Regions from separate parts of the Mesobacillus thioparans genome, predicted to be linked through region 2. Evidence: a T-box and tRNA genes for the amino acid it is inferred to sense, from the RefSeq annotation. Region 2 holds a T-box; the other holds one or more tRNA genes.

Region 1 (3,398 bases), on a different contig from region 2:
GTAGCTCAATTGGATAGAGCGTCTGACTACGGATCAGAAGGTTATGGGTTCGACTCCTTTCGGGCGCGCCATTATATTTTCTCTTTATCGGGGAGTAGCTCAGCTTGGTAGAGCACTTGGTTTGGGACCAAGGGGTCGCAGGTTCGAATCCTGTCTTCCCGACCATGCTTTATATTATATGGGGCCTTAGCTCAGCTGGGAGAGCGCCTGCCTTGCACGCAGGAGGTCAGCGGTTCGATCCCGCTAGGCTCCACCATATATCTTAATAAAATAATTTGGCGGTGTAGCTCAGCTGGCTAGAGCGTACGGTTCATACCCGTAAGGTCGGGGGTTCGATCCCCTCCGCCGCTACCAAATTTAATCTGGTTGAACCTATTCAATCTAGGATATCCTGGACCTTTAGCTCAGCTGGTTAGAGCAGACGGCTCATAACCGTCCGGTCGTAGGTTCGAGTCCTACAAGGTCCACCATTTTACTTGTTTTAAATACGGAGGTATACCCAAGTCTGGCTGAAGGGATCGGTCTTGAAAACCGACAGGCGGGTAACACCGCGCGGGGGTTCGAATCCCTCTACCTCCTCCATAATTTCATTACTATTAATATCATCGCGGGGTGGAGCAACGAGCGTTACTTCATTGAATATGCTGCGAGTTGTACCGATCGAGCTGCTTCTTGAATAAGCTTCCTGAGATCGGGACAGTCATGCTCACTAGGAGCATAAACTGAATTATGTGATTAATATCGTCGCGGGGTGGAGCAGTCCGGTAGCTCGTCGGGCTCATAACCCGAAGGTCGCAGGTTCAAATCCTGCCCCCGCAATCTGGTCCCGTGGTGTAGCGGTTAACATGCCTGCCTGTCACGCAGGAGATCGCCGGTTCGATCCCGGTCGGGACCGCCATTTTTATTTTAAGATGCAATATAATAGTGGCTCAGTGGCTCAGTCGGTAGAGCAAGTTGCTCACATCCACGAATAAGCCTCTGCGGCAACTTGTGAGAAAGACCGAAGGTCATTCGAGCAAAGGACCTAAACTAGTAAAGGTTTAGGATGCAATATTATAGTGGCTCAGTAGCTCAGTCGGTAGAGCAAAGGACTGAAAATCCTTGTGTCGGCGGTTCGATTCCGTCCTGAGCCACCTTATTTAATTTCAACTAATATTCATATGTAGATATGGCGATTGTGGCGAAGTGGTTAACGCACCTGATTGTGGTTCAGGCATTCGTGGGTTCGATTCCCATCAGTCGCCCCATTTTTTGCGGGTGTAGTTTAGTGGTAAAACCTCAGCCTTCCAAGCTGATGATGAGAGTTCGATTCTCTTCACCCGCTCCATAAGGGCCTATAGCTCAGCTGGTTAGAGCGCACGCCTGATAAGCGTGAGGTCGGTGGTTCGAGTCCACTTAGGCCCATTTTTTATATTATTCCGCAGTAGCTCAGTGGTAGAGCACTCGGCTGTTAACCGAGCGGTCGTAGGTTCGAATCCTACCTGCGGAGCCATTATGGGGAAGTACTCAAGAGGCTGAAGAGGCGCCCCTGCTAAGGGTGTAGGTCGGGTAACCGGCGCGAGGGTTCAAATCCCTCCTTCTCCGCCATAAGGCCCCTTGGTCAAGCGGTTAAGACACCGCCCTTTCACGGCGGTAACACGGGTTCGAATCCCGTAGGGGTCATAAGGAAAGCTGTTAGCAATTATGCTGACAGCTTTTTTTCGTTTCTTAAAACTCTGGTACTACTGAGGAACCTGTTGTTCTCTTGAAACTTTCCTGCATTGCTTCCAGGTATACAGCAGGCAGCATAGATTAACTAAATAGGGTACATAGCAGCGACATGTGCCGGGTTTAGGTCAGATAAGCAAAAACGAGTCAGATAAAGAAGAAATATATGCCCGGTTACAGGAAGAAGAAGAAAAACGGGTCACATAAAGAAGAGATATGTGACCAGTTATAGCAAGAAAGACAAAACGGGTCACATAAAGAAGAGATATGTGCCCAGTTATAGGAAGAAAGGGAAAACCGCATCACATAAAGAGAGATATGTGTGTCCTGTTACAGGAAGAAAGTAAAAAACGGGTCACATAAACTAGTAATCAGTCCCCCTAATGGCCAAGGAGGTAAGGATCCGTACAATCTTACTCGTAAATAACAGTTTTATCAATATATCTCATATAGACTTTTCAAAGCAGCTCGTTCTGTTATTACTCGAATCAAGCAGCAGGCATCCCCATTAAAACTCGCTAACAACCAACCACCATCATATCCCCTTTCGACACAATGAAAACGCTATCAAATCAAAAACATTTTTAATCCATATATCACTATCAAACCTAATAAATTCAACCAATCCTCTCAAAAAAACATTATTCATTTTTAATTTTCGTTCTCCAAATTCCGCGTAATTGGAAGATTTAGTACATTAAAGCGCTGCCATTTGCGGGCTTTTGTCGAATTACATGCTTTACTGAGTATTATTGTCGAAAGATTAAGAAAATGTTTACAAGGAATTCTTTATGGTAACTAGAATACTACTAAAATAGGAAGTTTTATTCGTTTTACAAAGGCAGGTGGAGGGCATTGGTGATTAATCCTACAGAGTTTGAATTGCATCTGTTCCATGAAGGAAATTTGTATCAGAGTCACAATTTATTTGGTGCGCATGTCATGAAACGAGAAAATGAAACATATACTCGATTTTGTGTGTGGGCTCCGAATGCGTCTGAGGTTAGGCTTGTTGGTGATTTTAATCATTGGTATGGAGAGAATCACAGGTTTCATAAAGTGAATAAGGAAGGTGTCTGGCAGCTTGCCTTAGAGGGGGATCTGACAGGGGCTATTTATAAGTTTGAGATTTTGACAGCTGGCGGTAGTAAGAAGCTTAAAGCTGATCCGTTTGCTTTCTTCTCGGAAGTGAGACCAAATACCGCTTCGGTTGTTTATCCCCTTGATGGGTACAAATGGGGCGACCAGAAGTGGCTGCAAAAGAGGGAGCAGCGGAGCACGCCTGATGAGCCAATGTTCATCTATGAACTGCATGTGGGTTCCTGGAAAAAGCATGATGATGGATCGTTCCTTACATATCGCGAGCTTGCGGATGAGCTGATCCCTTATATCCTTTCACATGGATACACACATATTGAATTATTACCTCTAACTGAGCATCCGCTCGACATGTCCTGGGGATATCAATCCACTGGATATTTTTCTGTTACAAGTCGTTATGGGACACCACATGATTTTATGTATTTCGTGGATATGTGCCACCGAAACGGGGTCGGGGTCATCCTAGACTGGATACCTGGCCATTTTTGCAAGGATGCCCATGGGCTTTATCAGTTTGATGGGAGTTATGTATTTGACTATCAGCGTGAGAATGACAGGGAGAACCTGGTTTGGGGAACAGCCAATTTTGA
Region 2 (3,398 bases):
GAGATACCACCAGTAATCTTCTTCAGACATACCAAGTTCTTTGATTCGATTTGCAAGGACTTCTTCTCTTTCCTCACGCTGGCTTCCGCCGATTAATTCGCCAATGCCAGGAACCAGAAGGTCGGTCGCCGCAACTGTCTTTTCATCCTCATTCGCTCGCATATAAAATGCCTTGATTTCTTTCGGATAGTCGGTGACGAAAACAGGACGCTTGTAGATTTCCTCACTAAGGTAACGTTCATGTTCTGTTTGCAGGTCCGTGCCCCATTCAACAGGGTATTCAAATTCCTTACCAGAGTTCTTTAGTAGTTCAACTGCTTCAGTATAAGTAACTCTTCCGAAATCGGAATTCAATGCATTCTGCAATCTTTCAATAAGTGTTTTATCAATAAAGCTGTTGAAGAAAGCCATTTCTTCCGGTGCATGTTCAAACACGTAATCAATGACATATTTGACCATTTCTTCTCCAAGGTCCATGATATCTGGTAATTCTGCAAAGGCAACCTCAGGCTCGACCATCCAGAATTCTGCGGCATGTCGTGCTGTATTTGAATTTTCAGCCCTGAATGTCGGACCGAATGTATACACGTTGCGGAACGCAAGAGCAAAGCTTTCCGCATTCAATTGACCGCTTACAGTTAAATTGGTTTCTTTGCCGAAGAAATCTGCACTTTCATCGACATTTCCGTCTTCGGTTTTTGGAAGCTTGTTCAAGTCCATGGATGTCACGCGGAACATTTCCCCCGCTCCTTCAGTATCGCTTCCGGTAATGATCGGTGTATGTACATGGACAAACCCTTTATCCTGGAAGAATTTATGAAGGGCATAGGACGCCAGGGACCGTACTCTGAATACTGCTGAGAAGGCATTGGCTCTTGGACGCAAATGGGCGATTGTCCTTAAGTATTCAAGGGTATGCCTCTTCTTTTGGATTGGATAATCTGTATCCGATAATCCTTCGACGATAATTTTTGTCGCTTTGATTTCAAAAGGCTGCTTCATTTCAGGTGTTGGGATAAATACCCCTTCTACTAAAACAGAAGAGCTGATCGGCAACTTGGTGATTTCTTTGAAGTTTTCAAGGGTATCCTCAAAAACAATTTGTACACTCTTGAAGAAAGTTCCATCATTCAACTCCATGAAGCCAATGGTTTTGGAGTCACGCAGGGTACGGATCCATCCTGTAATTTGAACTGTCTGGTCCTTAAAATTTTCTTGATTTCTGAATAAATCTTTTACTACGGTCTTAATCATAATAAGCCTCCTCATGATAATTTTTTGCAATAAAAAAAGCCTTCTATCCCCCAAAAAGGGACGAAAGGCTGAACTTCCGCGGTACCACCCAAATTGTCATAGAATGACCAGCTTCACTATTGCTTATCCCAGTCGATAACGTGCTGGCAACGTCCAAGCCTACTCATGATTTCCTTTTCGGTCAGAACTCAAAGGTGTTCTTCATTTATGCATCATCACCAGGCTTCCACCGTCCCCGGCTCGCTATCGAATATAGCAAAAACTACTTTCCTTTTCATCGATTTAAAAATATGGAGTTTTAAAAGGATTTTCACTGTAATAATTTATCACAAAACACAATCCCTTGTCTAGTTGCCCCTGCTTGATCTGCATTTTGTCAGACGCGAGCATTCAAAAGAGATCTATCAAACAGTGAAGTGCTTTTTCTGCTTCCTGAACGGTACTGAAAGATTGATTGAAATCACAGACAGGATTATGAGTGCTGAACCTAGCAGCTGCATACCATCGAGCCTGTCTCCGTACACCATCATTCCCAGCAAGGTGGCGACGACGGGTTCCAATGTAGCAACTACTGCAGCAGTACTGCTTTCCGTCCTTTCAAGTCCCCAGGAATATGCAAAATAGGCAACCACAGTCGGGAAAACACCTAACCCTATCGCATAAAGCCACGTATCCCCGGCAAAAAGGACGGCAGTTTTGCTGACTATACCCGTCGTCGGCACCAGGGCAGCCGAAGCAACAAGGAATGTATACAGAGTGACTGTAAAAGGATGATAACGCCTTAATGCCAACTTGCCAAAAATGCTGTAAAGAGCATAGCCAAATCCTGCCCCCAGCCCAATCAGAATACTGGAAACAGAAAAAGACGTCCCTCCCTGCCCTGTTATGCCCGCGGCAAGCGTACAGCCAATGACCGTCATGACAATCGCCAACAGTTTCTTCCTGTTCATGCTTTCTTTCAGAAAAAGAAATGACAAAACCGCCACAAAAGCTGGTGAGGTGTATAATAACGCCACTGCAATCGGGATGTTCATCAGGTTGATGGCCGTAAAATATGACCAATTAAAGAACACAATGCTTAAGATGCCTGTACCTACAAAAAGATACAGGTCTTTCACCCTGATCGTTAAATGATTTCGATAAAAAACAATTCCAACCAGCACCAACACGATGGCTGCGGTCAAAACGCGGATTGCGACAACCTCCATCGCACTGAACCCGGCGTTATTCAAGCCTTTTACAAAAAAACCAATTAAGCCCCACATAGCCGCTGCAAATGCGATCATGAAATATGGCAGTTTACTGTACATACATTCACCACACAGTAAAGATGGCAGGAAGACTGCCATCTTATATTCAAAATTCTGTTACCTAAATAAGTATTTCAGCGAAAATTTTGGACACTAGACCAGCTGGTATACTTTACTGTATTTTTCGTAAAGATAATCAACCAGGTACTGAGCATTCAATCCCTCACCAGTTACATCAGTCAATATTTCAAGAGGCTTTTTCATTTTTCCATGCTTATGGACTTTCTCAGTCATCCACTCTTTAACAGGCTGGAGATTCCCTTGTTCCATTAGTTCCTCGTAGTCTGGCAAGTCCTTGAGCATGGCATTCTTGAATTGCGCTGCATACATATAGCCTAAAGCATAGGATGGGAAGTAGCCAAAGCTGCCTCCTGCCCAGTGGACATCCTGGAGGACACCTACAGCATCATTGTCAGGCCTGATGCCAAGATATTGTTCATACTTGTCATTCCAGATTTCCGGCAAGTCCTTGACTTCGATCTCATCGTTGAACAAGCCCTTTTCGATTTCATAACGGACCATTACATGCAGAGGATATGTGAGCTCATCTGCCTCGATTCTGATCAAGCTTGGCTTTGATTCATTGACTGCACGATAGAAGTCCTCTACATCCACTCCTGAAAACTGGCCATCTGAATATTCCTGCAGGAGGCTGTAATTATGCTTCCAGAAAGAAAGATTCCGTCCAACAAAGTTTTCGTAGAAAAGAGATTGGGATTCATGGATTCCCATAGATGTCCCAGAACTCATAGGCGTTCCAACGAGCTCTTCGGAAATGTTTTGTTCATATAGAGCATGGCCGCCTTCATGAATGGTCCCGAATACCGCTGTCCT

Evidence for each region. The T-box of region 2 lies ahead of asnS (asparagine--tRNA ligase). A T-box ahead of a tRNA ligase gene usually reads a tRNA of that ligase, here a tRNA-Asn.
Region 1: it has a tRNA-Asn gene. The T-box ahead of asnS (asparagine--tRNA ligase) is inferred to sense a tRNA for this amino acid. The anticodon was not compared.

What each region holds. Positions count from the first base shown of each region.
Region 1 is NZ_CBCSFH010000009.1:200,469-203,866, reverse strand. It holds tRNA gene ACNAZ4_RS15820 (tRNA-Arg) at 1-71, shown strand, start outside; tRNA gene ACNAZ4_RS15815 (tRNA-Pro) at 89-165, shown strand; tRNA gene ACNAZ4_RS15810 (tRNA-Ala) at 181-256, shown strand; tRNA gene ACNAZ4_RS15805 (tRNA-Met) at 278-354, shown strand; tRNA gene ACNAZ4_RS15800 (tRNA-Ile) at 394-470, shown strand; tRNA gene ACNAZ4_RS15795 (tRNA-Ser) at 490-582, shown strand; tRNA gene ACNAZ4_RS15790 (tRNA-Met) at 746-819, shown strand; tRNA gene ACNAZ4_RS15785 (tRNA-Asp) at 823-898, shown strand; tRNA gene ACNAZ4_RS15780 (tRNA-Phe) at 1,061-1,133, shown strand; tRNA gene ACNAZ4_RS15775 (tRNA-His) at 1,172-1,247, shown strand; tRNA gene ACNAZ4_RS15770 (tRNA-Gly) at 1,254-1,327, shown strand; tRNA gene ACNAZ4_RS15765 (tRNA-Ile) at 1,331-1,404, shown strand; tRNA gene ACNAZ4_RS15760 (tRNA-Asn) at 1,418-1,492, shown strand; tRNA gene ACNAZ4_RS15755 (tRNA-Ser) at 1,497-1,587, shown strand; tRNA gene ACNAZ4_RS15750 (tRNA-Glu) at 1,591-1,662, shown strand; gene glgB (1,4-alpha-glucan branching protein GlgB) at 2,563-3,398, shown strand, end outside.
Region 2 is NZ_CBCSFH010000015.1:3,383-6,780, reverse strand. It holds gene asnS (asparagine--tRNA ligase) at 1-1,254, opposite strand, end outside; T-box leader at 1,308-1,541, opposite strand; gene ACNAZ4_RS19605 (EamA family transporter) at 1,659-2,564, opposite strand; gene ACNAZ4_RS19600 (carboxypeptidase M32) at 2,658-3,398, opposite strand, start outside.